3 regions of the Paenibacillus guangzhouensis genome follow, and region 3 is predicted to be linked to each of the others. Evidence: riboswitches for the same ligand, from Rfam matches in the RefSeq annotation. Region 3 holds a riboswitch; each other region holds the start of a gene.

Region 1 (10,352 bases), 3.2 Mb from region 3:
CGCGCGAAGACAACCGTTTGGTCGGCAGGATCCGTTCCCCCTCCGATTCTGCTCGATCTGCGACGATGAACATATCCACCTGCTTCATTCGCGCGATCAGGCCGTTCAATACCGAACCCTTGAGGAACTCCTGCCAGCGCGTCATCTTCGAATGCCCGATTACGATCCGTGTCACCTGATGATCGAGCGCATACTTCATTAATGTGCGCGGCAGATGCCTCTGCGATGAGAGCGATAGCTCTTCAAACGGCGCGTCGAGCTTCTCTGTCAGCTTCACGATCGACCGCTTGAACGTCGCTTTCTCCTTCGATAGCTCCATGCCGGGTTTCACGAAGGTGACAACGCGCAGATCGCCATTGAGCCGTTTCGCAATCTGCTGGCCTCTTCGAATATAGATCGAGCCGTTCCAGTGATACTGCGCTGCGACGAGAATCCGCTCCGCGGCCCATGACGGCCCGACGAGCCCCAGCCGTTCCCGATGCCGCTCCAGCGACTCGTTCACGCCCTCCGCGACCAGCCGCAGCGCTATCTCGCGCAGCACCGCCAGATTGCCGTGCCGGAAGACAGAGAGGTCTGCTGGCAGCTGCAATCCAGACAAATGCCCTTCCTCCAACCGCTTGAGCAGCGTCTCCGGCGTCACGTCGATCAACCGAACTTCATCCGCCATTTCGAGCGTATCCGTCGGTACGGTCATCTCGGGCATGAAGCCGATATACGGCTTCGCGAACGCTGCAACCTCCTGCAGCTCGTAGACATTGACCGTCGTCGTGACGCTAATGCCTTGCTTCAATAAATACTGGATATCCTCCAGCCGTGTGGCATGGAGCGCACCAGGCCGATTCCGATGTGCGAGGCCGTCGATGAGCACCGCCTCCGGATTACGCTGTACTAGCGCGTCCAGATCGATGTCCTTCTGCTCGACTCCATCCTTGAGCCAATGAATGCTCGGCACCCGCTCCAGATCGCCAATCTGCTCCATCGTCTCGGGCCGCTGCCGCGTCGAGATCGCCGTGAAGACGACATCCACCCCTTGCTTCGCGAGCTGATGTCCTTCGCGTAGCAGGTGGTACGTCTTGCCCGAGCCGCTGACCGCGCCGATCAATATTTTCAGATAGCCTCGCGACAACCGCGTAATCGACTCCAGAATTTCCTCCGGTGTTTTCCTCCGAAACTGCTCCATGCCCCTACTCCTTTGGTTTATCGATTCCCATCAAGCATAAACGCCAACGGCGTCCTTCCAAGGACGGGAAGCGTTTAAGCGAGAAATATAAGAACAATTTATTTGTGAAACTTATAAATTCTTATATTTGAACATGCCCACTCGACCGCAAGGATCAAGTGGACACTCTCTCATCTATTTCATTAATTTCTGCAGATCAATATTCAGCATCAAGACATTCACGCGCGGCTCTCCGAATACGCCGAGATCCCGGCCTTCCGTATGGCTCTCCACCAGCTTCTCCAGCTGTTCTGTGCTAATGCCCGTCAGTTTGCTGATCCGCGGAATCTGTACCTCAGCACTCTTCGGTGAGATATGCGGGTCTAGACCCGACCCCGAATTCGTAAGCAATTGAATCGGTACCTCGCTGAGCGGCACATCCGGGTTACTCTTCGTCCACGCCGCCGCCGATTCCTGCGTCCGCTTCAGCATGTCGGGGTTCGAAGGCGCATAGTTATTCGACCCTGAGCCCGCAGCATTATATTCAATACTGGATACCCGGCCTTGGAAATACTTCTGATCCTTGAACATCTGTCCGATCACCTCGGACCCAATCACCGTGCCGTTCGCGTCTTTAATGAGACTGCCATTCGCCTGCTTCGGCAAGAGCACCTGCGCAAGCCCCGTGGACAGGAGCGGATACACCAGCCCGCAGAGGATAATAAAGACGAGACTGACACGAATTGCTATCGCGACGATGGAGCCGACCGATGTTCGGGCAGGCACCTCAACCGTTGTATTTGTCTGAAGATTCATATTCATGGATATTCCATCCCTTTCTTATCGATTCCGTACTAAATCCAGATGTGGACGACGAGGTCAATCAGCTTAATGCCAATGAATGGTGCGATCACGCCGCCTAGGCCGTAGATCAATAAGTTCCGGCTGAGCAGCTTGCTCGCGCTCATCGGCCGGTAAGCCACGCCCTTCATCGCGAGCGGAATCAAGAGCGGAATAATGACCGCATTAAATATTAATGCCGATAATATCGCGGACATCGGAGACCCGAGCCCCATCACGTTCAAGACATGCATTTCCGGAATAGCTAACATGAACATCGCTGGGATGATGGCAAAATATTTCGCCACATCGTTCGCCACACTGAACGTCGTCAGCGCACCGCGCGTCATGAGCAGCTGCTTCCCGATCGATACGACTTCGATAATCTTCGAAGGGTCCGAATCTAGATCCACCATGTTCGCTGCTTCCTTCGCGGCGATCGTCCCGCTGTTCATCGCGAGACCCACATCCGCTTGCGCTAGGGCCGGCGCATCATTCGTGCCATCGCCTGTCATCGCGACGAGCTTGCCTTCAGCTTGCTCTTTGCGTATGACCGCGATTTTGTCCTCCGGCTTACTCTCAGCGATAAAATCATCCACGCCCGCTTCACGCGCAATGGTCGCTGCGGTCAGTGGATTATCCCCCGTACACATAATCGTCTTGATTCCCATGCGGCGAAGCTGTTCGAACCGCTCGCGCATCCCCGGTTTGACGGTATCCTTCAAATAAATAATCCCAACCAATCGGTCATTCACTGCCACCGCAAGCGGTGTTCCGCCTTCCGAAGCAATCTTATTGCCTTTGTCCGTCAGATCCGCCGGAATCACGCCGCCTTGTTCAAGCACCCAGTGCTTCACCGCATCAATAGCGCCTTTACGAACCTTCCAGCCGTTGGAGAGATCAGCGCCGCTCATCCGCGTCTCTGCCCGGAATTCAATGAACTCCGCACCCTTCGCCAGCGATTCATCGAACGAATGTCCTTCTCTTCGTACCCATTCCAATACAGAACGGCCTTCTGGTGTCTCATCGTGCATCGAACTCACCGCAGCCCACTGGGATACTTCTTCGACCGTCGCTTTGCCGACAGGCACCATGTCGCTCGCCATCCGATTCCCGAATGTAATCGTTCCGGTTTTATCAAGAATCATCGTGTTGATGTCCCCTGCTGCCTCAACGGCCTTACCGGACATCGCGAGTACGTTGAACTGCGTCACCCGGTCCATCCCTGCAATCCCGATTGCGGACAACAGCCCGCCGATTGTAGTCGGGATCAAGCAGACTAACAAGGAGATAAGCACTGGAATTTCCAAGTCGACTCCGACATACTTTGCAATCGGTGCTAGTGTCACCACAACGATCAAGAAGATCACGGTCAATGTAATGAGCAAAATATTCAGCGCAATTTCGTTCGGCGTCTTCTGACGTTCTGCTCCCTCCACGAGGGAGATCATGCGATCGAGGAACGATTCGCCCGGATCATTCGTGATCCGCACTTTAATCTGGTCGCTGACGACACGTGTACCGCCTGTGACGGAACTGAAGTCGCCGCCCGCTTCCTTCATCACTGGCGCAGATTCACCGGTAATCGCGGATTCGTCGACCGTTGCCAGCCCCGCGATCACTTCCCCGTCTCCAGGGATCATCTCGCCCATCGATACGACGACGATGTCGCCTTTGCGGAGCTCGGTTGCCGGCACTTGCTTCACGCCGCCGCCAGGCTGTACTTTATTCGCCAGCACATCACTCTTCGTCTGCTTGAGCGCATTCGCCTGGGCTTTCCCGCGTCCTTCCGCAATTGCTTCAGCGAAGTTCGCGAACAACACGGTGAACAACAAGACGATGAATACCGTTAAGTTAAAACCGAAATTCGCTTCCGCCCCGAATAAGGACGGGAATAAGGTTAACAGCAGGACGATGAACGTCCCTACTTCGACCACGAACATGACCGGATTTTTGATCATGATCAGTGGGTTTAATTTGACGAAGCTCTGGCCTAGCGCATATTTCACAATATCTGAAGTTATTAATGATTTTCGTTTCATGGTCTGATCCATGTTCTTTCACCTCGTTAAATGATCTCTACCCTAATGTCAGGTACTCTGCAATCGGTCCAAGGACGAGCACCGGCAGGAATGTCAGTGCGCCAATGAGAATGACCGTTCCGAGCAGTACCCCTGCGAACAGCTTGTTGTCGGTACGGAATGTCCCGATCGTCTCAGGCACCCATTTCTTGCGCACGAGTGAACCTGCGACGCCGAGCAAGGCCACAATTGAGACATAACGTCCGAGGAACATGACAATCCCAGTTGTGATATTCCAGAACGGCGTGTTATCCGCCAAGCCTTCGAAGCCCGAGCCGTTATTGGCTGCCGAGGAGGTATATTCATAGAGCACTTGCGAGATCCCGTGGAACCCAGGATTGGTAATCGCGCCGGATCCGAGATCCGTTAAAAACGCAATCGCCGTCGGTCCGAGAATGATGAGCGGATGCGCCAGAATCGCAATCGCGATGAGCTTCATCTCATGCGGTTCGATCTTGCGACCCAAGAACTCCGGCGTACGACCGACCATTAAGCCTGCCAAGAATACCGCAAGGATCGCATACATCAGCATGTTGACAAGCCCTACGCCGTCACCGCCGAACACCACGTTCAGCATCATCAGCGACATCGGTACGAGACCGCCAAGCGGCGTTAATGTATCATGCATATTGTTGACCGTCCCCGTCGTGGCCGAGGTTGTTACAGTTGTGAACAGAGCGGATTGCGCAATACCGAATCGCGCTTCCTTCCCTTCCATGCTGCCCTGCGACGTATCGGCGCCGATCGAATTCAAGACTGGATTGCCGTTGCTCTCCGAGACATAGACAAGACTTAGGAACGCTGCGAACAAAATGCCCATGACCGCGAACACGATCCAGCCCTGCTTCTGATTCCGAGCGAAGCGTCCGTACGTATACGTCAGCGATGCTGGGATACACCACATCATTAACATTTCGAGCACGTTCGTTAACGGGTTCGGATTCTCGAATGGATGCGAAGAGTTCGCTCCGAAAAATCCCCCGCCGTTCGTCCCTAGATGCTTAATCGATTCGAGCGAAGCGACTGGCCCGACCGCGATCTGCTGCGTCTCTCCTGCAATCGTATGAGCTTCCACCGTCGCATTCAGCGTCTGCGGCACTTGCAGTCCAACGAGCACCAGCGTCATCACGATCGCCATCGGAATCAGCAACCGGGTATGAGCCTTCACGAAGTCTGTGAAGAAGTTGCCAAGGCCTGTGCCCTTCTTCGTTAATCCGCGGATAAAGGCAATTGCCACCACAATTCCCGTCGCCGCCGAGGTGAACATCATCATCATGATGACGATCATTTGCGAGAAATACGATAGACCCGATTCCCCGCTGTAATGCTGTAAGTTCGTATTGGTCATAAAGCTGATAATCGTATTAAAAGATAACGTCGGCTCCATATTGTCGATCCCGTTCGGATTGAGCGGCAGCCAGCGCTGCACGAGTAAGACCCCAAATCCGATGAGCGTCAATACGAGGTTGGTTAGTAATAGACTAAGCGCGTATCGCTTCCACGACATGTCGCCTTTGTTCTTGAGCCCAATCAGCCAGTAGATGCCCTTCTCCACCGGTCCGAAAATCCGATCCGACCGATTCGGCTCATTCGAAAAAATATGATAGATATAAGTCCCGAGCGGCTTCACGATCAAGAGCAATAGCCCGATGACAATCACGATTTGCAATATATCCATAAGGACGTTCATGTTCATTCTCCCTTTTCAAGAATTCAGGTTTTCATGTTCTGTTCAGATGTTGTTCAAAAGTTGGCTTCTTAGGACCGAGAAGGTTGCGTGAACCCGAAGAAGGAGGAGCGGAGTTTAGGCGAAACCTAAATGAGCACCGGACTTCGAGGGTGAACGCAAGATTCGACGTCGAATTAACATCTTTGAAGCACCTCGTCATAAGGAGTTAACTTTTGAACTTCCTTATTTGGGCATAAAAAAAGAAGCCTGCGGGGGAGGTTATCCATCGCGGCTTCAATTAAGGACACGGCAAATCGCCATGCACCTGTGCATTGAATACGTTCAAGTTGCCTCTCTCGAGACGCTTACGAGGTTAGCTGTCGGATTCGGGCCTAGAGAGTCGCCCTACCTTAGCGCCGTACAAGACGGTGCCTTGGATTCACCCCATGGTCAGCTCTGCCGACCGTTGGTTCCCCCGCTCTTTGCTATAGCAAAGACTCAGCGATAAAGACATGTTCATTTCGAATTGCATGATCGAAGCTGCAGCGCCTTCGCTGCTACAGCCAGCATACATCTACACTTTCCTTCATCCTCTCTCATTCGCTTACGAGGTTAGCTGTCGGATTCGGATGGTGAGAGTCACCCTACCTCGGTACCGTTGTACCCAGGATTCACCCCACATGTACCCGCGCTCGCTCTCACACGAACAACAGGTTCATGACTTATTTGGTTCCCCCGCTCCTTGCTCATGCAAGGACTCAGCAATGTTCATGAATCGTATCATACTCCTCGCGTTGCAACTTGTAAAACCGAATAAATCGCGTAAATAGAATCTGAAAATACTGGAAATAACCATGAAAGCGTTATGAATGAGGTGAATCTCTCGAAATCTCCTATTTTCGCTCGTTAGATCACGTTCACGCATATTTCAGGATGAATACACACTGCTAGCTTAAAAGTTTGTCGTTTTTTTCCATACTCTGAATCTATCCAAATCAATCCAATTCCATGTATGCTAACTACCTGGATTCGATTGCTTCTGCAGCACACAAAAATCTCCCCTCGGCCAGTGGTCGCACACCGTTCACCGAGAGGAGATGCTCAGAAATTCCTTGTTCCTATTACTTCTGTTCCAGCGTTTTCAATACGACCAGCGACAAATCACTGATATCGATTTTTCCATCGCCGTTCAGATCCATCATGCGATTACCTTCTTCCAGCGATTTGCCTAATTGCTGGGCAACAAGCGTGACATCCTGTGCGTTCACTTGATGGTCTTGGTTCACGTCTTCTACATCGTACGCGAACTGTACGCCAAGCTTCACATCTGCAGGCAGCGTGTAAGACAGCTTTGTCAGATCTGCATTCTTGTCGGCAAATAGCGACTCCTTCGTAAGCACGATTTCCGCTGGATCTCCGAATTGCTTCGCCTTCAGCGTAATCTGTGCCACGTCCACGCTGCCGCCAAGCGCCCTTGCTCCCAATAGCGTAGCGATGATGTTGACCTTGCCGTGCGTCTGATCCTGGTTCCAGCCGAGATAGGCGTTGGAATCAGAACCGAAGCTGCTAGCCATCTGCACATCCACGACTTCGAAGAGTGCCGGATCGAATGCCAAGGATGCCTGCACGGCAGCCAAGTCGGTCACATCTTGCGCCTGCAAGGTAACCTTGAACGATTCCCCGACAGCGACTTGGCCATCAACCTTCAACTTCAAGCTGCCTGGCGATTGTCCCTCGAAGGTGACTTGATCATAGTAGCCGATCATCATGTTCCATGCCGACGAATACAAAGCAATCCTCGCATAGGCTGCTTGCTCCGGAGCCACACCAGATGCAGAGATATCGACCCATTGCTTTTGCGGCATGCCTTTAATAACCGTACCTGCTACTGTACTGATCTGCTTGCCGGATTTGTCGTAAAAATAGAGTATGATGCCAGAATCATCGGTTCTTGACCCTTCAATGAGTCCTTGCTCAATATAGAGCTTCGCAGCGGCCGTATATTCAGCGCCGCGGACGACTGGGATTGGATCGCTGAGATAGCTGCCCGTTCCCGCACTACCTTGCGCTTGGTCTACGACCTTCAAGCTCTGTCCCGGATCTCCGCAATAACTCTGCTCGCTCGAGAGACTAAATTCTGTCACCGTTGTCGTATAAGCATTGCTCCAGCCCGGAATGCTGTTATCTGGCTTGAGCGGCTCTTCGAAGCATCCGTTACGCACCGGCAGCTTCACGCTCGTCGATGCGGAGATTGGAATCATCATCAGCTTCGTGCCGTCGGTGTAATAGATTTGCTCTTGTCCTTCCGCATCCTTGGCCAGCGTCATGAAGCTCATCTCGAAATTACTTGGCGTTAGCGAGCGATACTCTAGCGTGTCTGGATCCACTACCGTCATCCGATTCGCAAGTCCGGCATAGAGGAGACCATCCTCGCCCCAGCGGAAGTAGTATGGACGCCACATGCCGTAATCCTTTACATCCGGATAGATATTTTTCTGTTTCGCAATCGACAGATCATTCGGATTTAATGCAAACAGGATACCATCGACACCGCCCCACAGCAATCCGTCTTTCCCGAAGGTCAGACCGCTGATCATGCGATGTTTGCCGAGCCCTGCTAGCCCGGTAAGCTCTTTATGCATCGTCATTTCTGTTGTCGCCATATCAAAGACGAACACTTCTGGATTGCTCTCTGGCATTGTCGTGTTCAATCCGCCCGATTTCGTAGTCGAGCCATAAATCTTGCCATCCTTGTATGCGAGCCCAATAATGCTATGATCTTTGATCAGATTGCGGTAGACTTGCTTCTCTCCGCTCACCAAATCGTAAATCGTTATCGCCCCGCCTAGTTGCCCATAATCCGGTATGGTACCGATGATCAGCTTGCCGTCGGCATACGCCATTTTGTAAGGCCGATCTTGGTCTGATCCGATCTGGAACAGCTGCTTCGGTTCGCTCATCTTGCCGCCGGAGATGTCCACCTCATAAATATATCCGCCAGGATAGATGCCGTAGTAGACCTTATTGCCAACCGACACGATGCCTTCCGCCTGCCCGATCAAGAAATTCGAAGATTGCTTCGTTCTCGGATCGAACACACCGCCGACGCCGCCCGGATAAGCCGACATGTAGAGGCGTCCGTCCGTTCCCTTCTCCATGTTATGGATCGGAAGCGGTCCGCCTTTGGCGGCGACGCCCGGCATATCTTTACGAATGCCTTTCTTCACATCCAGCGCCGACAATTTGCCGTTCGCTTGAATCGTAACAATGGTGCGATCCGGGGTTAGCTCAGGGTCCCCCATATCGATCCAAGCCGCTCCTCGGAGCGACGTCGCGAAGCTGATACCGGTATTTCTCGTCTGAAGCGTCCCGAGGTCAACTTCCAGAATGCCGCCGTGCGCAGGAACATAAGCTTTGCCGTCAGCCACGGGAATTTGGTTGTAGCTCATCACACCCCGGCCGCTTACCGGATCGATGCCGATCGATTTATTTTCCCACTGCTGTGTCTCCAGATTGAAGTACACCATGATCAAGCCTGCTTTGCCGCTCGCCTTCACGAACAGGTATTTGTCCACGACAGCCATGTCATAGGCGAATTCCAGATCTTCATGGGGGACGCCGAGAATGCCCGGCACCGCATCGGAGATGACTTCCGAAGCTCCTGTAGCCACATTCACCTTCACAACCTCGAACGGCAGCGCCATGCCGGCATAAATGTATCCGTCGTGATACGCCATGGAACGGATATAATTGTGGTCTGCCAGCAAGCTGCCATAATCCTTAAGCTCCTGTGTCTTCGGATTGTAGCGGAACAGCTTGCCATGATCGTAGGTCCCGATATAGACATTGCCGTCCGGATCGGTCGTCATGGACCATACGGATTTCTCGCTTCCGAGCACCTTCAGCTTCTGCACCTTCTTGGTCACCGGGGAATAGCTCCAGAGCTCGCCCGTGCCTGACGAAGTGATGGCACCGATATAGACGGTCTGATCCGGTGCGATGACATGTCGCCAAGACTGGGCTACACCTTCCAGCTCGAAATCGCGAATCAACTGATTATTCTTCACATCAATCACGTTAAATACGGCCGGCGTCGTCGATGCGGTGGTGTACAGCACGTTCTTCCCGTCTTCCTTCCCCATCACGCCATCGTTAATCGAAACCGTACGAATCGGATAGCCCATATTTTCGGGCGTGCCGAACTTGATTTTGGACAATGGACTCCCTTGTTCTGCTGCTGCATCCGCCCTAGGCGGCATGAACAAGCTCAGTCCCAGCGCTGCCATGAGTAATACGGCGAGCGAACAGTTCTTCCAACCACGCAGTTTCATAGACTGTGCCCTCCTTCGTTCGAATTCAGCAGCTTCGACAAGATCGCATGGGTCAGCATGTCAACATCCGACCGATCCACTCTGCCGTCGTTATTGATATCGTACTTCCAGTTCTCATTGGTCACCATTTGGCCTGTCAGCTTGGCTACGGCCATCACATCATAGAGATCGACCTTGCCGTCGCCGTTCACATCCAGCGATGCTCTGCGAACATGGGCGCTTGATCGTTCATCCGCAGCGCGGACATACATCTTGTTATTCTGAACCCCGTC
Region 2 (10,352 bases), 270 kb from region 3:
AGATTTCCGTGCAATAGATCTGAAAGTCCTGAATCGAGTAGGCGGACTCCTCCACGAAATGATGAAAAAGGAGCTGAATCATTTCCTGCGCTTCCTCTGCCATCCCAACTTTGATGCACCGAATGAGCGCCTGCTCCTTCATCTCATCCAGAATTAATGGATTGTGCCGTCTTGTCTCCACATCCTGTATCCAGATCACCCGATCATTACCGAGCAGTAATCGATAATTCAGCGCTTGGATAGCGTCAGGATAAGATGCGTGCAGCTCCGTCACGGTGTACTGGATCGATCCTACACCGATGGTGACCGTGAATTTCAAAAATTTATGTACGTTCAATCGAATCTCTTCCATCACTTCCATCGTAGTCTGGCTTAGGCCATGTTCGTCCGCGTCCTGCAGCATCGAGAGAACCACGACATGATTGTGATGGATGAACACATAACCGAGGTTATGATGCTGAACGATCTCCTCAGCAATATTGAGCATAGCGAACTGCAGTAGAAAGGCATCACCTTGCGTGAAGCGATTGTGATCCATTTGAATGACCGAGACCAGATACGGGCCGCATATCAGCTCCATATCATACTGGATACCCTTCTCATGAATCTCAGCTTCCATATAAGAACGCGTGATCAAGGACGAGAGGAATACACTCCGCAATACGGGCAAGCTTTTCTGGTACTTTTCTTGCAATGCATTTAGATTCTGTCTTTCGCATAATTCTTTGTCCATCTGTTCCTTGACCTTGAGCAACGCCTCGATCAAATCCGAAGCGGAGAACGGCTTCAACACATATTCATCAATCTGTAGCTTGATTGCCTTCTGAGCGTATTCAAATTCGTCATATCCCGTGAGGATGATGATCTTCATGGATGGATATGCCTTCCGAACCCATTCCGCCAATTGGAGGCCATTCATGAACGGCATATGAATATCCGTCACGACAATATCGGGCATCACCTTCTCAATCAGCTCCATCGCTTCTTTCCCATTCTCCGCTCGTTCTACCACGTGGAAGCCGTGCGATTCCCAGTCGATCTCTTGCATTAGTCCTTCTCGAACATCCTCTTCATCATCTACGAGTATCAGATTGTACATAGGCAGGGCTCCTCTTCCAGAATTAGAAAAAGGCATGAACTTAAAGAGAAGCCTCCATAAGATCATGCCTTGTAACATTACATTATTAAAATAGGAGAAAATCAGCCAATCGGCAATACTTTCGACAAAACTTCTAGAATTATTTTCATAAGATGAAGTTAATGCTGGCTTAGAATGAAGCCAAGTGAGCAGCTAGCCGGTCTAATGTCTGGTTCCCGCCTTCAATTGCGCCGTACGTCTTGACAACATAATTCCGTTCTTCCGCGGACTTGAAGAGCATCTGCATCGTGATCGCCGTGGTGTCACCTACTTCTTCAAAAGTCACCGTTGTCTGAAATTGTCCCAGACTATCCTCCTCGCCATCACTCGATGCATACACAAGGCGTTCCGGTCTCACAATCTCACGGAACACAATTTGATTTGGAAAGTCAACGCCACCCGGTCCGTGCATCACGAACCTCCACACGCCTCCAGTCCGTAATTCGTACTCCTGTACCGTAATATGAAATCCAGTCGGCCCCCACCAATGCACGAGATGCTCTGGCTTCGTCCATACTTCCCAGACCAGATCGCGCGGCGCGTTGAACGACCGGTTCAACACGATTTGACGATCCTCAATATTATCTACGTTCTGATCCACACCGATCTCACGCATTTGAACATACCTCCATTATGTAGATGATGTTTCATCGGATTGAGGCTTCTTGTTGTGCTGCAGCACTTGCAAATATGCATCTAACCGGTCAAATCGATCCTCCCACAATTGTCGATAAGATGCCAGCCATTCGTCGATTTCCTGAAATGGTTCTTGACGCAGCTTGTATATTCTACGATTGGCATCTGCAATCACCTCTACGATCCCGGCATCCAGAAGTACGCGTAGATGCTTCGAGGCTTGTGGCTGTCGAATCGCTAGGCGTTCGCTGATCTCTCCTACGGTCAGAGAACCAGATTGCAGCAGTTCGACGATTTGAAATCGGCTCGGTTCAGCTAGAGCACTGAATATGCTTGCTTTCATGGATGAACCCGCTTCCTTCCTAAATACACTTTCTTGCTATAATGAATATAACATTTTCCGAATATTCCTGTAAAGGAATATAATTGAAATAAGACGATTCTTGTACCTCTTAGAGCGCATTCATGACTTTAACAATATACTTAGCATCTTCCCCCACGCCGCCGATAAGCGCTGAACCTCTCTCATGCTGCCACGGCAGTCCCACGTAAAATAACCCGGTTACTGGCGAGACGCCACGTCGATGTCTGGGCATTCCCTCATCATTCAACGCACCTGGAAGATGCATATAGCTATAGTCGGATCGGAACCCTGTCGCCCAGATGATATTACGTACAATGACTTGACTACCATCTATGAAGGTGACGGCATCCTGATGGAACCCCGTCGTTCTCGGCTGCAAGTGAATTCGACCTTCCCGTATGCCCCGCTTCAGTTCCATGCCGAAGATCGGATCGCCTTGTCTGCGAATGAAGGCTCCGATCTTGCTGTCACGCGCAGAATGCAAGAGCCCTAGTCGATCGAACCACCAGAAGATGCTCTGACCAAGAAATTGCAGCGGAAAAAACTTCAACGCATGATTCGCCGATAAATATACTTGCCTATCTTTGGACAATTCGACTGCAATTTGCGCTCCAGAGTTCCCAGCTCCGACGACTAGAACGGGTCCTTCCTGCAAGATCGATGGATTCGTGTAAGCCGCTGTGTGCGTCTGGAATATTGATTGCGGCACCTGACAAGCGATCTCGGGAAGGAACGGCTTCTGGAACGGTCCCGTCGCTATGATCACTTGTTTCGCGATGTATTCTACCGCAGCCGTGCGGATATGGAACGATTCCCCCATCTTTGATATTCCAAGAATCTCTGTATTGAGCTGTACTGGCAAGCTCATGGATTCCGCATACCGTTCCATATAATCTGCAATTTCATTCTTCGTCGCGAATCCATTCGGATCGCCCTCCAGCCTTCGTCCAGGCAAGGCGCTGAACCATCTCGGCGTGAACAGAACCAAGGAATCATACCGATGTCGCCAGACATTGCCGATTCGGCGCTCCTTACTGATGATAAGAAAGGATTTCGCAGTATGTTTCAAATAATATCCTGCCGCTAACCCCGCTTGACCCCCACCGATGACCAGAATATCAATTTCTTCCATCATCTTGTTATCTCCTTTGAATAGCGCTCTTTTACATGCGTATATGAGCATATTATCATATATAGAATACTACAGTGTCAATAGGTAGGTCCATTGCCATCTGAGTGCTACTAACTACACAAAAAAGCCGCCTTGATGTCAAGGCAGCTCTCAGAACGATTCAATTATTTCTTCAAATGATAAGGTACCGTCGTAATGATCACATTGCGTCGGAAGAGCAAATGGGCACGGATCAGCAAGCTCGACTGATTGTGAAGAAAATTATGCCAACCCTTCTTCGGAATGAACTGTGGGATAATGACGGTCACTTGATAATTCGATTCGCTCGCTTTCCGTTGAACGGTATCAATAAATTTCGTTAACGGATTAATGATACTGCGATAGGGTGAATGCAACGTGACAAGTCTGACATCCGGCTGCCATTTATTCCACTTCTCCTCGAAGATTTGTTCGCCTTCCCGCTCAAAAGGCACATGAACCGCGATCAGTTGATACGGTTTCAACGATTTCGCATAGTTCAGCGAGTTCTCAACGGCATGGGTGATGCCGGCTACTGGAACAATGATGACATTCCCCTCGATCGGTGGCGCAGGCTCACAATCCGTAATGCGCAGCTGCTCGCCAACTGCATCATAGTGCTTACGAATTTGATGGAAGAGCGCAATGATTAACGGCAAGAAGATGAGTACGGACCATATTTGCGAGAACTTCGTAATGAAGAATACTAAAGTAACGACTAAACTGATCGTTGCGCCGGTCGTATTAATGATGAACTTCGTTACCCAACCCTTCGGCTTCTCACGAAGCCATTTCAACAGCATCCCGGTCTGAGATAGTGTGAACGGAATGAACACCCCGACAGCATAGAGCGGAATTAGCTGCTCCGTCTTCCCTTCGAAGGCTACAATCAAGATGATGGACATGACGGCCAAGAAAATAATCCCATTCGAATATCCTAAGCGATCGCCGCGCATCGTGAACATTCTTGGAATGAACTTATCTTTCGCCAGATTCACAGCAAGCAGCGGGAATGCGGAATATCCGGTATTGGCGGCAAGAATCAAGATAAGCGCCGTCGTGCCTTGAATGAAGAAGTACATAAAGTTCCGTCCGAAGGTCATCTCAGCAATCTGGGAGACAACCGTAACCTCTTCTTTCGGAGCAATGCCGTAATAATAAGCCAAGAAAATAATGCCCGAGAATAATAACGCGAGCAGCGTTCCCATCGCAATTAATGTCTTTGCTGCGTTATTCGGCGCCGGATCCTTGAAGTTAGGTATCGCGTTCGAGATCGCCTCTACCCCTGTTAACGCAGAACTACCTGATGCGAATGCTCTTAAGAGCAGGAACAAGCTGATTCCAGCCACGGGTGTTCCGAGCGATGTATGCAGCTCAGGCGATATTTGACCGGTTAGAATTTTGTAAATCCCTACACCCGATAGGATGAATAAGGCAAGGACGAACAGATACACCGGATAAGCCAGGATCGACGCCGATTCTGTGACGCCTCGTAAGTTCAAGATCGTAATAAATACGACGAATAGGATCGCAATGCCTACGTTATGTTCGTGCAGACTTGGAAAAGCAGACGTAATCGCATCGGTCCCAGCCGATACACTCACGGCCACGGTCAGAATATAATCAACAAGAAGAGATCCGCCTGCGACCAAGCCCGGGTACATACCCAAATTTTCTTTGGATACGACGTAAGCTCCGCCACCATGCGGATAAGCGAATATTATTTGCCGATAGGATAAGATAAGTGCTGTCAATAGAATTAATACGCCAATACCAATGGGGATGGAGTACCAGAAAGCTGCAGTGCTGATGGTAACCAGAACGAGCAATATTTGCTCAGGTCCATAGGCAACGGAAGATAACGCATCAGAAGATAAGATAGCTAATGCTTTGGTCTTGTTGATTTTCTGCTCTCCTAACTCCGTTGACTTCAGTGGTCTACCAATTAATAATCGTTTGATAATGGATAACATCGTGAATCTTGCTCCCCTTTTGGTTAATACATAGATGTGATTATGAAGCTATAATCCCTTGTTTCGCACGCTTTTATCCATAACAGCAACCTACCCCCAAACCGCTAATTATGTTTTTTGGCAATAAAAAACCACAGAGGCTTGAACCTCCGTGGTCATATTGACATGATCACAGTATTCATATCCCCTCTCTTACGACGCTTACGAGGTTAGCTGTCGGATTCGGATGGCGAGAGTCACCCTACTGCATGCCTGCAGATTCACCCCATGTGATGGACTTTCATGTTCATCACGTTGGTTCCCCCGTTTTCCCTTCTGGAAAACTCAGCGAATATGAGAATATAGTTGAACGATATTTTGTGCTATGCGCATTTCCAAGATTGAATATTACGCCTTTCTGTTCTCCTTGTAAAATGCTAAAAAGTTGGTTGCAAAGAATAATTCAGACGATTCATCACCAAGTAAACGCTTACTTGATTCTTACTCTTTTATTATCTATTTCACACGCAAGTTCTCTTTGATTTTTATCAAAAGTCCTCTTCCGTCAAGTCATAGTTAACCGTCATCGCAACTTTACTCCCCGCTGCCGCAGCAATTACAACCTGAGAAGGTCTCACATAAGCCGCATCTCCAGCCGCATACAACCCTGCTACGGAACTTCTCCCTGCTGCATCCGTTCGAATTCCACCTTGCTCCGTCACCTCATAACCGAGTTGTTCGCGGAATGTTGCTTTATTCACGAACGTGGGACTAACGAATCCGCCACGGCGCTCAATCCAACTCCCATCCGTGAAAGAAACACGTTCTAGCTGTCCGTGCTGTCCTTCAAAGGCTGCAATAGGTGTCTGAATCACCCGGATCCCTCTAGACATCAGGAGGTCTTGCTGCTCATCGGATAATATCGTGCGGCCATTCGTGCTTACGATTAGATCTTCGCTCCAGTTATATAGCAATTTAGCGGTATGGAAGATGCCAGCATCCTCAGATATGGCGATCAGAGGCTGATCACGCATCTCCCATGCGTCGCAATATGGGCAGTTAAATATGCTTTTCCCATAAAAATCGTGAAATCCTTCGATAGCGGGGAAGATCTCCTTCAGTCCCGTTGCGATGATCACCTTGCGCGCCTGCAACTGGTTGCCGGAAGACATAACAATGTCGAATCCCTGCCCTGCTGCATGAACATCGGTTACATCAAGCTGCCAATGGTGCACAGACGGATAGCGCAGTACTTCTTCATAGGCCACTCGTCTGAACTCAGCTGGCGCGACATTGTCCCTTGTAATAAATCCATGCGAAGCATGGGTAACGCTATTCCTCGGCTGGTTGTTATCCAGCAGCGCGACACGTCTCCTTGCTCTCCCTAACACTAGCGCCGCATTAAGACCTGCAGGTCCTCCGCCTATAATGGCACAATCATACATCATTAGACTCATCCTTTCTTATATCATCGTTATTAAAGATATATTATGTCTATAATAATCCCAAAAAATAACGATGTCTTACTCAGACAACGTTATTGCTCGGGCAATCTCGAAGAGTTTCCTACGGCGAAGCTCCTGCTCCATCGCTCCTTCAGCAGATACCATCACTTTCTGGATTTCGCATTCTGTATCGTCATGAAGCCCGCAGTGGAACAAGGATGCCGTTCCTTCGATCGCATGAATGACATCAAGGAATGAGATCTCTTCCTTCTTCGCTTTAAGCCGATACCCTCCATTCGCACCGGAAGCCGATTCAATCAACCCTGCCTTAACCAGCTTGGTCAAAATCTTCGACAGGTACGTCGATGAGACGCCCTGCCTATCCGCGAGCTGCGATACACCAACTGGTTTGCCTGGAGCGACAGATATCAACAGCAGCATCGTATGCAGCGCATAGTTCGTTGCCTTGGAGAACTTCATCTTCACACCTCGAATCATAGACTATATCTATCTACAATAACCCTAAAATGAAGATTCGTCAAGATTTGCCGAACTTTACGAGTTTTGATTTTGAACGGTGTTGTCCTGTGATGATGTCTTAACTCAGCATTCCGATGATCGTCCCCCCAACCGCTCCTGCCACGACCACGACCCATGGCGGCAGCTTCCAGAAGACGAGCAACAAGAACAACAGTGATGTGAAGGCAAAATCAACAGGCGTAAGAATGGCCGTCGTCCAGAGCGGATGATATAACGCTGCGAGCAAAATACCGACAACCGCCGCATTGATGCCAATAAAAGCACCCTGCATCTTACGATTTTTACGAATCGTATTCCAGAATGGCAAGGTTCCTGCAATCAATAAAAACGCGGGCAGGAAGATCGCAACCGTTGCCAGCAGTGCTCCGCTTACCCCGCTTTTCATCGCACCTAAATAGCTGGCAAAGGTGAACAATGGACCGGGAACGGCCTGTGCCGCGCCATACCCTGCCAGGAAGTCAGCCTTCGTAATCCAGCCTGTCGGTACGACTTCACGTTCAAGCATTGGAAGGACAACATGTCCTCCTCCAAAAACAAGGGAGCCTGATCGATAGAAGCTATCAAATAGAGATAATCCATCAGCATTCACAATCGGCCTTAGGATAGGCAGAATTATGAGCAATCCGAAGAAGAGCATCAAGCAAATGATCGCTACGCTACGACGAATCGGGATGATGACATCTGTAATCATCGATTGCTCTGTTCTCTGGTAGAGCAGTATCCCCATGATACCTGCAGCAAGGATAATAACGATTTGACTCAGTGCAGTCTGCCATAGAAGTGCTGTCGCCATGGCGATGATCGCGATCGTTGCACGACTGCGGTCTGGCGTTAGCTTCTGCCCCATGCTCCATACGGCCTGTGCCACGATCGCTACAGCGACAAGCTTAAGACCGTGAATCCATCCGGCGTTGCCTACATCCAATCCCTGGATTAAGAAGGCGAAGAGCATCAACATGATAACGGATGGCAAGGTAAATCCAATCCAGGCTACGACTCCTCCGAGCAGGCCGCCTCGCACAAGGCCGATGCCCATGCCGACTTGGCTGCTGGCAGGCCCGGGCAACAACTGACACAATGCAACCAAGTCCGCATAGCTCCGTTCGTCCATCCATTGACGACGACGAACATATTCATCATGGAAGTAACCCAGATGCGCGATTGGCCCTCCAAATGAAGTCAAACCAAGCATCAATGACACCCCGAACACTTCAACCAACCTCTGTAATTTTGATGCTTGATCGTCGTTCCGCGGCGTTTGTTCTACTTCTTTCACGTGTTAATGACCCTCCTTAGCTGTGTAGAGCTTATATAGATATCATTATAGAAGGGAAATATTCGGGGATTGTTAACGTTTCACCTTTCAATTTTGTAAGGCGCATGTAAGTGAATCCAATAGTACCTTGATTCGGGTTGCCTTAAAATGTGGTGTAGTGGAATAGCTGGATTTACGCTGCTGCAAGAGGAGGACCAAGACATCATGAGAACTGGACTAACCGAAGAGCAAGTACGTTTACGAATCAAGCAAGGGCAAGTCAATAAGCAACCACAAGAACCATCCCGAACAATCTGGGAGATCATACGAACCCATTTATTTACAACGTTTAACTTCCTAAATGCGGTGCTAGCCATCGCCGTCTTGATTGCAGGATCCCCGAAAAATGCACTATTCGTTGGTGTGATCCTATTCAATACGTTTATAGGACTGTTCCAGGAATTACGAGCCAAGGCAACGTTAGAGAAACTGTCTGTTCTTCACGTTACACAGGTTCAAGTGTGTCGTAGCGCTCAGGACCGAGCCATCCCAGCAGAAGAACTGGTCATGGATGATATGATGATTCTGAAGCCTGGGGATCGCATCGCTGCAGATGCCATTGTGCTGTCTGATGGTTCACTTGAAGTAGACGAATCCCTGCTTACAGGTGAAGCGGACCCGATTGGCAAGCGTGAAGGATCGCAGATTCTAGCTGGGAGCTTCGTCGTGGCGGGCACGGGTTATGCGAAGGTCAGTAAGGTCGGTGCTGGCACCTATGCAGCGAAGCTCGCCAATGAGGCCAAACGCTTCAAACGGATTAATTCTGAACTGCAAGGCGCAGTAAATAAGCTGTTCAAGTTCATTATGTGGCTCGTCGTCCCCATCGGAGCCATGCTCATTCTGACACAATTGTTCTTTACCCATGCCACTTGGCAGGAAGCTGTCATTGCTGCTGTCTCCGGCATCGTAAGCATGGTTCCGGAAGGATTGGTATTATTAACTAGCGCAACCTTTGTTATGGCGATTGCCAAGCTTGCGAAGCATCATACGCTTGTACAGGAACTGCCTGCGACAGAGGTCCTCGCCCGGGTTGATGTCCTATGTCTTGATAAGACGGGCACCATTACGGAAGGAAATCTGGAGCTTGTGGATGTTGTCCTGCTGGATCATGATCCTGCGGAACGGGTGGATGCTGTATTATCTGGCATTGTGCATGCCTTGCCGAGTATGAATCCAACTCAAGATGCGATTCGGGAAAGGTATAATCAAGCATCTAGCCTTGATGTCATCGATAAAGTCCCCTTCTCCTCAGATAGAAAATGGAGCGGCGCCGCATTCGAATCTGAAGGTGCTTGGGTGCTTGGCGCTCCCGAGATGATCCTAAAAGATGATTATGCTCGAATCCAAAAGGATGTCGAGCGTGAAGCATCGCAAGGCAGACGCGTGCTCGTGCTTGCTCAAGTGGATCATGAAACATTTCAGAACGAGAGGATTCAAGGCGCTCGCGTTGCTGCCCTGCTGCTCATTGCGGATCGCATTCGGGAAGAGGCGCCAGAAGCCTTAGGTTATTTTGCGAAAGAAGGCGTAACGATCAAGGTGATATCAGGAGACAATCCGGTTACCGTTTCTGCAGTTGCGTCTCGAGCTGGTGTGTTTGGCGCGGAGAGGTACATCGATGCTAGAACATTGCCGGAAGATCCGGATCAATTGGCCAGCATCGCTGAAGCATATACGATATTCGGACGTGTGACGCCGCATCAAAAGAAATTACTCGTCCAAGCATTGCAGTCGCGAGGGCATACCGTAGCCATGACGGGGGATGGTGTCAATGATGTCCTCGCGCTCAAAGAGGCCGATTGCGGAATCGCAATG
Region 3 (10,352 bases):
GACGATTTCTCGAAGATCGATCTTGGAAGAGTATCTGAACTTCATCAACATCGATACAGGAGAGACGATGGCCGAGATCCGATTCTTCTCATTATCTGCATGGGAGAAGAGTCATACCGGATGGAAGATGCTCGCGAGAACCGAGGAACATATTATCGGACTCCGCAGCAGTTACGATTTGAGTTCAGGCAAAGGAAATATTGAACTCACGCCAATTGAAATAACGAAGAGGTGACATATCATGAGTAAAGTTCTTATTCTTGAAGATGAAGAATCGATTCGCAGTTTTATCGTGATTAACTTAAAACGAAATGGGCTTGAAGTTGTTGAAGCTGCGACCGGAGAGGAAGCGCTGGAGAAATTCTACGCGGATCCTACGTTTGATATTGCATTGCTGGATGTGATGGTTCCTGGCATAGACGGGTTTGAGGTATGTCGCAAAATTCGGGAGACGAACGAGCGGATCGGCATAATTTTCTTAACAGCAAAGGTGCAAGAACAGGACAAGGTCTATGCTCTCTCCGTCGGTGCAGATGATCATGTCAGTAAGCCGTTTAGTCCAACGGAACTCATCGCTCGGATTCAATCCTTGCTCCGCCGAGTCAATGTACACAGTGAGTCCGGTGCGAAGATTAGCTTCGAATCGGGGCCGTTTACCCTTGACTTGATCGCGAAGCAATTTAAGAAGAACCATCAAATTATTGAGTTAACGCCAACCGAATTCTCCTTGATTCAATTGTTCTTAGAGCGGGAGGACGTGCCGTTAAGTCGTGATGTGCTGCTGGACCATGTCTGGGGCAAGGAATATATGGGAGACCCTAAAATCGTTGATGTGAATATCCGCAGATTGCGTCAGAAGCTAGAGGACGACCCATCGACACCGATGTTCATCGAGACCGTGTGGGGACATGGATACAAGTGGAAAGGAAGCAGACATGTTTAAGAAAGGATTGCGGCGATCCGTCGTCATGCATTATTTCATCGTCGTATTCTTGACGATTATGATCGTCGAAGTGATCTTCATGATCTCGATTCAGTCCTATTATTACAATACGATTTCGAACTACATGTCCAATCATGCGAATCAAGCCACTTCGTATTATCAGAAGTTCGTTGGTGTGTCCTATGCTTCGGAGAACGATCCGAATTATTTACCCGATATTCTGAAAATGTTCAATCTGGAGAATGCGGAGCTGCAGGTCTTAAATACACGAGGCGATGTGCTGATTAGTTCATCCGGATTCCAAGTGGAGAAAGGCATCCAGACTTCCGATATTTCACAGGCGGTGCATGGGAATCAAGGAAGATGGATAGGAAGCCAGGTTGGGACGGGTGAGCACGTCATGGCTGTCTCGACACCGCTTATGGATCAAGGCCAGACGATCTATATTCTGCGTTATGTGACTTCCCTTGAATCCATTAATAATAAAATTTCGAATATTATTCTCATTTCCGTCGCAGTGGGGATTGTCGTTCTAGCGGTGGTACTGCTCATCAGCTTTGGTCTTGCAAATTCGATCGTCAAACCGATAAACAATATTACTGCGTTCTCGGCACAGATGGCGAAGGGACGGTTTGATGTACGGGTTGAAGGGGATTATCGCTATGAGCTTGGTGAACTAGCGTCATCGCTGAACTATATGGCGGAAGAAATCGTCCGCAGCGATAAGGTAAAGAATGATTTCGTATCTTCGATTTCTCATGAGCTCCGTACCCCGTTAACTGGGATCAAAGGGTGGACGGAGACCCTCGTGTCCGGCAATTTCTCTGATCCAGAAGAGACGAAGCTTGGCATGACGATCATTGCTAAGGAGACGGATCGATTGATTGGACTGGTTGAGGAACTGCTGGATTTCTCACGACTGCAGCAGAAGGAAGTGAAGCTCCATCAAGATCCGGTAGATATTGTCGGATTATTAACGGAGACGAAGCTTCAAGTTCGAACCAAGGCAGAGCAGAAACAAGTCCGGCTTACGATAAATGTTAGTGGCGTACCTGTGCCAATCATCGGCGATTTCAACCGGTTGAAACAAGTATTCTTGAACATTATCGACAATGCACTGAAGTTCTCGCATGTTCAGTCGAACATCTTCATTCACATTGAATATGAGCCCAAAGAATGTATTGTAACAGTCCGAGATACGGGAATCGGAATTACGCAGGAGCATATTACCAAGGTGACAGAGAAGTTCTATCAGGTCAATCCGCTCGGCGGAGGTACGGGATTAGGACTGGCGATCACAAGAGAGCTCGTCGAACAACACGGAGGGACGTTGACGATCACGAGCATATCGGGTGAAGGGACATCGGTTATTGTCTCGTTGCCGAAATGCGACAAAGTACATGAACTCATCCAGGACGTCGAAGAGGACCAGGCTGAAGCATGATGCGTATGACGCGTCGATATGAATCATTTACGAATAGGCAAGGCGGTACTTATACGGATAAGTATCGCCTTTTTGGCGTGGAAAATGGAGCATGGTCGATGAGATGGAAGGGCATTCTAAAATGATGATGAAGTCATGTTCAATCCATGATTTAGGAATTGACCGTCGTTATATTTATCGAAAATAGGTAAACTATGGAAAGTGCGAAAAATGTCGAAAATAAGTGTTGTATATTCATGCATGATAACGTATAATTCTCCTTGCACCATGATAAAAAGACATAAGAGGATTGATCGAATGAAAAGAATTAGCGCATTACTTGCATGTTTATTAACAGTCCTATTGATTGCTGGGTGTAGCGGATCACCGACCGAACAATCAACAAACAGTAAAAAATTGGTACTCGGTACAAGTGCGGATTACCCTCCGTATGAGTTTCATAAGAAAATAAACGGTACGGATGAAATCGTAGGGTTTGATATCGAGATCGCCAAAGAGCTCGCGAAGGATATGGGTGCAGAGCTCGTCATTGAAGATATGAAGTTCGATAGTCTGCTGCTTGCGCTAAACTCCGGTAAGATTGATATCGCGATGGCAGCGATGAATCCGACAGAAGAACGTAAGAAGAATGTGGACTTTACATCGATTTACTATACTTCAGATCAAGCCGTCTTGGTACGTGCTGATGATAAAGATAAATTCAAGACGATGGCTGATCTCGAAGGCAAGAACATTGGGGCTCAGAAATCAACCATCTATGAAGACATCGCTCGTTCAATTCCGAATGCCAAGGTCGATGCACTGAGTAAAATGTCTGATATCCTGCTTAGCCTCGAGTCCAAACGTGTAGATGCTCTGATCGTAGAGCTGCCTGTTGCGGAATCATATGAGAAGAATCGTCCGACGTTAGCGATTGCCGAAGCCCATCCGACATCCGAAGATAATGGCTATGCGATCGCAGTGAAGAAAGGACGCGAAGAGCTTGTCGGTCAATTGAATAAGTCGATCGATCGCTTACTTAGTGAAGATAAAGTGAAGAAATACGTTACGGATGCGACGAAGTTGGCCGAAGAAGGCGACACGAACATTTGGTCTCTATTCACACAATATAAATCGACGTTCCTCAAAGGGGTATTGTGGACATTACTGTTATCACTCGTTACGGTAGTATTCGGCTTTATTCTTGGTGTCATTCTTGTTCTGATGCGCCGTTCGCGAATCAAGCCGCTGAAATGGATTGCCGTCGCTTACATCGAATTTTTACGCGGCACACCGCTGATGGTTCAATTGTTCATTATCTACTTCGGGCTGCCGTCCATCGGCATTGAGTTCCCTAAATTCATTGCAGGCGCAATCGCATTGTCCCTGAACAGTGCAGCGTATCTCGCTGAGATCTTCCGTGCTGGGATTGAATCCGTGGATAAAGGACAGTTGGAAGCCGCACGCTCACTTGGAATGAAGCAAAGTATGGCGATGCGTTACATTATCTTGCCGCAAGCTTTGAAGCAAGTGCTGCCGGCAATTGGTAACGAGTTCGTGGTCATTATTAAAGAATCGTCCATCGTATCCTTGATCGGGATTACAGATATTATGTTCCAAGAAGAAGTTGTACGTGGGAGCACTTATGCAGGGTTGCCGCCGCTTATTATTGCGGCTGTGCTGTACTTCATTCTTACATTTACGTGCTCCAAGCTCCTTGGAGTTGCAGAACGGAGGCTGAAGACTAGTGATTAAGGTAACAGACCTGCACAAACATTATGGCAAGCTTGAAATCTTAAAAGGCATCGACATGACCATCGAAAAAGGGGAAGTCGTTGTTGTGATCGGTCCGAGTGGATCGGGGAAAAGTACGTTTCTACGTTGCCTCAATCTGCTGGAAGTTCCTACGAAAGGAACGATTCATTTCGAAGGGGATGCAATCACAGATAAATCGCATAATATCAATGCCACGCGCGAGAAAATGGGCATGGTGTTCCAGCAATTTAATTTATTCCCGCATAAGACTGTCTTAGATAATATTACACTTGCACCAATAAAGGTATTGAAGAAGGACAAAGCTTCGGCAGAGCAAATTGCGCTCGATTTACTTCGCCAAGTTGGGCTTGAAGATAAGAAGCATGTCTATCCTTCGCAATTATCCGGTGGACAGAAGCAGCGTATCGCCATTGCCCGCGCACTCGCGATGCAGCCGCACGTGATGTTGTTCGATGAGCCGACATCAGCGCTCGATCCCGAAATGGTCGGGGAAGTGCTGGATGTAATGAAATCCCTTGCGGCACAAGGGATGACAATGGTCATCGTAACTCACGAGATGGGCTTTGCGCGAGAAGTTGGCGACCGCATCGTGTTCATGGATGGCGGGAAGATCGTCGAGGAAGGCGATCCGCAGACCGTATTCAGTGCACCGCAGCATCCGCGTACACAAGAATTTCTTAGCAAGGTACTCTAATCTAGAACCACATCATCCTTCGTCCCTGTCAGGGCGGAGGATTTTTTGTTAACCTAACGAAAGCTAATAATGCAGGTGTGGCGTGGATTCTTTGCTTAATTGTTGGTTAGGGGCCGAAGTTTAGGTATTGACAAAAAAAGTTTCCCTAGTACAATTTAGAGTATAGAACATTTGCATTGTCTCTGAATAAGATGTTGAAGTGGCCTATATTTTTTTAACCAAAAGTTGCACTAAGGAAAAATATTTTGTCCAATACACAATTGACATAGATAGATATGAGGAAAGTAGCACGAGCAGGATAGGAGTGATCGATATGGAGAACAATGTAGAAATGAAATCATTGAATAAACCATCATTTGCGAAGAAGTCATGGCGGCAGGAGCGGGATCAACCGTCATTGCCAGAAGTTCATCGTTCGATGAAAATACCTAAGAAAGGTTCATGGCTCAAGAAGTTTTTAGCTTTTGCAGGGCCAGGTTATCTGGTTGCGGTAGGGTATATGGATCCGGGGAACTGGGCGACGAGTATTGCCGGAGGTTCGATGTTCGGCTATACACTATTGTCCGTCATCTTCGTCTCGAACCTTATGGCGATGCTCTTGCAAGCACTCGCCGGCAAACTTGGGATCGTGACGGGTCGAGATCTTGCGCAAGCTTGCCGTGATCATTATACGAAGCCAGTGAATTTCGTCCTGTGGGTGCTCTGTGAACTGGCCATCGCAGCTTGTGATTTGGCTGAAGTCATCGGGGCCGCGATCGCGCTGAACTTGCTATTCGGGATACCTCTTGTATACGGTGTATTAATTACGGCAGTCGACGTTCTCATCGTGCTGTTCCTACAGAACAAAGGGTTCCGATATATTGAGATATTGGTTATCGTCTTGATCGCGACCATCGGCGGTTGCTTCGCAGTAGAGTATTTCTTATCTAGACCTGACCTTGGCGGCATCGCACGCGGCTTTATTCCGAGCGCAGAGATCATTACGAACCCAACGATGTTGTATATCGGGATCGGGATTTTAGGGGCCACTGTGATGCCACATAACTTGTATTTGCACTCATCTATTGTACAGACGCGGAGCTTCGAGGAGAATTCTGCGGGGAAACGTCAAGCGATTAAATATGCAACATGGGATTCATCCATTGCACTATTGTTCGCACTGTTCATTAATGCTTCCATTCTTATTATCGCAGCCGCAACGTTCCATGAGGCGGGGATGACGAGTATTGCGGATATTGGAGATGCCTATCATATGTTAACGCCGCTGCTCGGCACAACGCTTGGTAGTATCGTCTTTGGGGTTGCGCTCTTAGCATCAGGACAGAACTCAACATTAACAGGTACCTTAGCGGGGCAGATCGTCATGGAAGGCTTCCTGAATATACGACTTAAGCCTTGGCTGCGCAGATTAATTACACGGATGATCGCGATTATTCCAGCGGTGATCGTAACCATCATGTATGGTGAGAAGGGTGTCAGCGATTTGCTTATCTTAAGTCAAGTCATTCTATCGCTTCAACTATCCTTTGCTGTCGTACCTCTCGTGAAATTCACAAGCGACCCTGCCAAAATGGGGGAATTCGTCAACAAACCATGGATGAAATGGACGGCATGGTTCGTAACGATCGTAATCATTATCTTGAATGCGTATCTACTGTACAGCACATTTTTCGGTTAATTAAACGTTATTTTTAGCTGAGGAAGACCTATTCGAATCGAGTCCAGCACTCGGTGAATAGGTCTTTTTGTTGTAATTGTATCAAAAAATTAATCACAAAAAACGCTGATATACCGCATGGTTGAGCGATTTGTCAAAAATTGCTTGCGCACTGGTTACAAAATTGTGATATATTGATTGAGCCGAAACTTCGATTGCTGAAGTGCGGGGGATGATTCACAGCTGAATGGATGAAGAACAAAATCCACAACAATCGATTCAGCTAGGGGTGAAACGCGTAAGCGTAGGGTTGTATCCTCAATCCAAACCCGACAACTAACCTCGTAGGCGTATGAAAAGGAGGAATTATGAAAATTTTTAATCTGAAGAAATTGTCCATTACGTTGATAACTGCATTCTTAGCTGTTCAATCGATTACTGTTGTTGCAGCAGCGCCTTACTACGCGAAAGACGGAGATACCTTCTTCAATATCGCAAAGGCGAATAACATCGATATGAATGATCTCATGAAGGCGAATCCGAACGTCGATCCACTCAATATCTATCAAGGATTAAAGATTGATTTTCCTGGAGCCAAAGAACAAAAAGCTGAGGTTGCCTCAGCACCGGCAGCAGCATCCGAACCGCTTGCAGCAGAAGCAAAAGCAGTTGCAAAATCTGCACCTGCGCCTACAGCAAAGAATGAGGAGAAGCCGGTAGAGAAACCAGAGCCGAAGAAAAAGGAAGCAACAGTGTCTGCCTTTGCATCATCAGATAATGTGGTCCATATTTCTGGCGAGCCTACAAGCTACAAGAAATCGATAAATGTGAAAGCGACAGCCTATACAGCTGCAGCAAGTGAAAATGGATCATGGGCAGGGAAAGATTATTTCGGTAATCAATTGAAGCACGGTACAATTGCGGTTGACCCGGACATGATTCCGCTTGGTACGAAAGTATTCGTAACAGGCTACTCATTTAACGGATTACCAGCAGGCGGATTTGTGGGTCGAGCGAATGACATTGGCGGCAGTATCAAAGGGAACCGTATTGATATCTTCGTCGATACGACACAATCGAGTGCGAGCAAGTTCGGTATTCAGAATGTAAAAGTATTTATACTTTCTTAATAGCGACAAACGCTTCCCATCCTTGAATAAGGATGAAGGAAGCGTTTTTTTGTTCTTCGTTTTATGAATTGCTCTTTCGGACATGGAACATATCTGTCAAGGTAACGAATTGATAACGTTTATTTTTCAGTCGTTCAATGACTCGTGGCAGAGCTTCCAGCGTCCCATTTAAGACCCCTCCAACATTCCCGCCTGCATGCTGCAGAATAATCGAACCCGGCCGTGTAGTCGTTAGGATATTGCTCATGACTCTCTGGGCACTTAGTCCTCGCCAATCTTGGGAATCGACATCCCAATTCACGATAATATACCCTTGGCTTCCAGCCCATCGCACTTGCTGCTCGTTGATTTCACCGTATGGAGGGCGAATGAATTTGGGGTGATACCCAATGATTCGATGCAATATCGCGTCCGTTCGCAAGATTTGCCGTTTGAATTTCACCATGGACACCTTCGTCAGCAAAGGGTGATTGTATGTATGGTTGCCGACGAGATGGCCTTCCCGCACCATCCGTCTTACGATATCGGGGTGCTTCTCGGCACGATAGCCCATCACGAAAAAAGTCGCTTTGACGTTATAGGCTTTGAGTACATCCAGCACTTTACCTGTGAACTCATCTGGCACATCATCGAACGTTAAGGATACACGTCTCGCATAGGACGAACCGTTATTTTTGAAGATGGCAGGGTATTTATGACGCAGTGATGACAAGGCACGGTAACTATCTTCTGCACGAGATCGGCGATTGGATTTGGTCCGCTCTGATTTCTTGCGATGCGAGACCGTCTGTCTCGTCGCATCCGGTTCGGACAACTTCTGCTTGGTCTCTGTCTCAGCCCCTTTGGAATGGAGTGTTACGGGGGATGTCTCTAGCACTTTCGGTAGCGGTGACGGATCAGAAGAATTTGAACAACCGCTACAGAGCATGATGAGGACTAGGAACAGTATACAACACGAACGCAAAGCGAATCCCCTCCCTTCAATACACTGTTTTGCACATTCGGAATCCGTCTCTTTGTTATGTCCTTTTCGATGGTGAATTATGCGAATGTTTCCAATCGAATCAAACGCATCGATGTGAACATTGTCACAGCTTCGGCAAGCGCCGCAAGGCATAGTATAAGAAGGCAAAACCCTGTTAAAAGGAGGGCGCATGTGAATACCGTTAAATCCAATGTGAAGATCGCAAAAGACGTATACCTGATGAAAATTGAAGGACATTTTGAGGGCCGAATGGGGCAGTTCTACATGCTTCGGGCATGGTCAGATTATCCCGTGTTATCCAGGCCGATCAGCATATATGATATCGGTGTGCAAGAGATCAGCTTCTTATATCATGTAGTTGGGGAAGGGACAGAACGTTTCAAGCAGCTTGAAGCGGGCGATCCGATCCAACTGGAAGGACCTTATGGGAACGGCTTCCCTGTAGTGCAAGGCAAGGTAGCGCTAGTCGGCGGGGGAATTGGGATCGCCCCGCTATACTTCGCAGCGAAGCAGCTGCAGCAACCGGACATTTATCTAGGATTCAGCCGAGAATCATATCTTGTCGATGAGTTTAGACCTTTCGCAGGCGAAGTCGTCTGTGATGTAGGCGGAATCATTGTCAATCAGATCGATTATACGAGGTATGACGCTGTGATCACGTGCGGACCGCATGTCATGATGAAAGCATTAACGGAACGTGCGCGTGGATCAGGGGCCAAAGTCTATGTCTCACTTGAGAAACGTATGGCGTGCGGCATTGGAGCATGTCTCGTATGCAGTGTCATTTGCCAAGGTGGTAACCGAAAAGCTTGTGTGGATGGTCCGGTATTCGCAGCGGAGGAGGTTCGATTTGATGCAGAACATGGCGTGTAAGGTTGCAGGCGTACATTTTAAAAATCCAATCGTAATGGCGTCAGGGACATTTGGGTTCGGCAAAGAATATGCGAAGCTCTATGATATTAATCGTCTAGGCGGGATATCCGGCAAAGGATTAACCCTCGCGCCAAAGGCAGGGAATCCCGGCGTACGAGTATGGGAGACCCCATCCGGCATGCTGAATAGCGTAGGACTTGAGAACCCGGGGATTGAATATTTCCTAAAGGAAGAAACGCCATACTGGGAGACGCTGGATACGGCAAGGATCGTGAATCTGGGCGGCGGCTGCATAGAGGATTACCGGATTGGTGCAGAACTAATTACAGCCCACGAGAAAAGGCTGAGAGAGGGAGGACGCTGTTCCATCGATATCATAGAACTCAATATCTCTTGCCCGAATGTGAAGGAAGGCGGGATTGCGTATGGCGTTCAGACGGAGACTGCGAGAGCGGTTGTACGCGAAGTTCGTCAGGCGACATCACTTCCACTCGTCGTCAAGTTGTCACCGAATGCGGAGAATATTGTTGAAATGGCCTACATGTGCGAGGTAGAAGGGGCGGATGGCATATCGCTCATTAACACGATATCGGGGATGAAGATCGATACACGGCTGCGCAAGAGCGTCTTCCACAATCTCTATGCCGGATTATCCGGGCCTGCGATTAAGCCGATCGCACTGCGCATGGTGCACCAAGTGGCACAGCATGTGAAGATTCCCATTATGGGGATGGGTGGAATCACAACAGCCAATGATGTCATCGAGTTCATTATGGCAGGAGCGTCCGTGATTCAGATCGGAACGTATAATTTCATGAACCCGCGTGCTGGAGAGCAGATGGCGGATGGCATTCTGAAATGGATGGAGCAG

The links. A riboswitch is a leader RNA that binds a small molecule or an ion and turns the genes downstream of it on or off. The one in region 3 is predicted to bind cyclic di-AMP.
Region 1: another riboswitch for cyclic di-AMP. It lies ahead of kdpA (potassium-transporting ATPase subunit KdpA); the one in region 3 lies ahead of GCU39_RS11835 (3D domain-containing protein).
Region 2: another riboswitch for cyclic di-AMP. It lies ahead of GCU39_RS10575 (APC family permease); the one in region 3 lies ahead of GCU39_RS11835 (3D domain-containing protein).

Annotation. Positions count from the first base shown of each region.
Region 1 is NZ_CP045293.1:6,351,058-6,361,409, reverse strand. It holds gene GCU39_RS28545 (universal stress protein) at 1-1,180, opposite strand, end outside; gene kdpC (potassium-transporting ATPase subunit KdpC) at 1,355-1,981, opposite strand; gene kdpB (potassium-transporting ATPase subunit KdpB) at 2,014-4,053, opposite strand; gene kdpA (potassium-transporting ATPase subunit KdpA) at 4,079-5,758, opposite strand; cyclic di-AMP (ydaO/yuaA leader) riboswitch at 6,096-6,263, opposite strand; cyclic di-AMP (ydaO/yuaA leader) riboswitch at 6,336-6,523, opposite strand; gene GCU39_RS28525 (cohesin domain-containing protein) at 6,871-10,080, opposite strand; gene GCU39_RS28520 (dockerin type I domain-containing protein) at 10,077-10,352, opposite strand, start outside.
Region 2 is NZ_CP045293.1:2,379,853-2,390,204, forward strand. It holds gene GCU39_RS10555 (response regulator) at 1-1,099, opposite strand, end outside; gene GCU39_RS10560 (SRPBCC family protein) at 1,269-1,754, opposite strand; gene GCU39_RS10565 (ArsR/SmtB family transcription factor) at 1,770-2,117, opposite strand; gene GCU39_RS10570 (flavin-containing monooxygenase) at 2,227-3,273, opposite strand; gene GCU39_RS10575 (APC family permease) at 3,435-5,261, opposite strand; cyclic di-AMP (ydaO/yuaA leader) riboswitch at 5,444-5,601, opposite strand; gene GCU39_RS10580 (NAD(P)/FAD-dependent oxidoreductase) at 5,789-6,688, opposite strand; gene GCU39_RS10585 (Rrf2 family transcriptional regulator) at 6,764-7,165, opposite strand; gene chrA (chromate efflux transporter) at 7,284-8,417, opposite strand; gene GCU39_RS10595 (cation-translocating P-type ATPase) at 8,706-10,352, shown strand, end outside.
Region 3 is NZ_CP045293.1:2,653,070-2,663,421, reverse strand. It holds gene GCU39_RS11865 (hypothetical protein) at 1-235, shown strand, start outside; gene GCU39_RS11860 (response regulator transcription factor) at 242-943, shown strand; gene GCU39_RS11855 (sensor histidine kinase) at 909-2,387, shown strand; gene GCU39_RS11850 (ABC transporter substrate-binding protein/permease) at 2,685-4,121, shown strand; gene GCU39_RS11845 (amino acid ABC transporter ATP-binding protein) at 4,114-4,836, shown strand; gene GCU39_RS11840 (Nramp family divalent metal transporter) at 5,168-6,514, shown strand; cyclic di-AMP (ydaO/yuaA leader) riboswitch at 6,685-6,859, shown strand; gene GCU39_RS11835 (3D domain-containing protein) at 6,862-7,623, shown strand; gene GCU39_RS11830 (polysaccharide deacetylase family protein) at 7,685-8,500, opposite strand; gene GCU39_RS11825 (dihydroorotate dehydrogenase electron transfer subunit) at 8,780-9,481, shown strand; gene GCU39_RS11820 (dihydroorotate dehydrogenase) at 9,462-10,352, shown strand, end outside.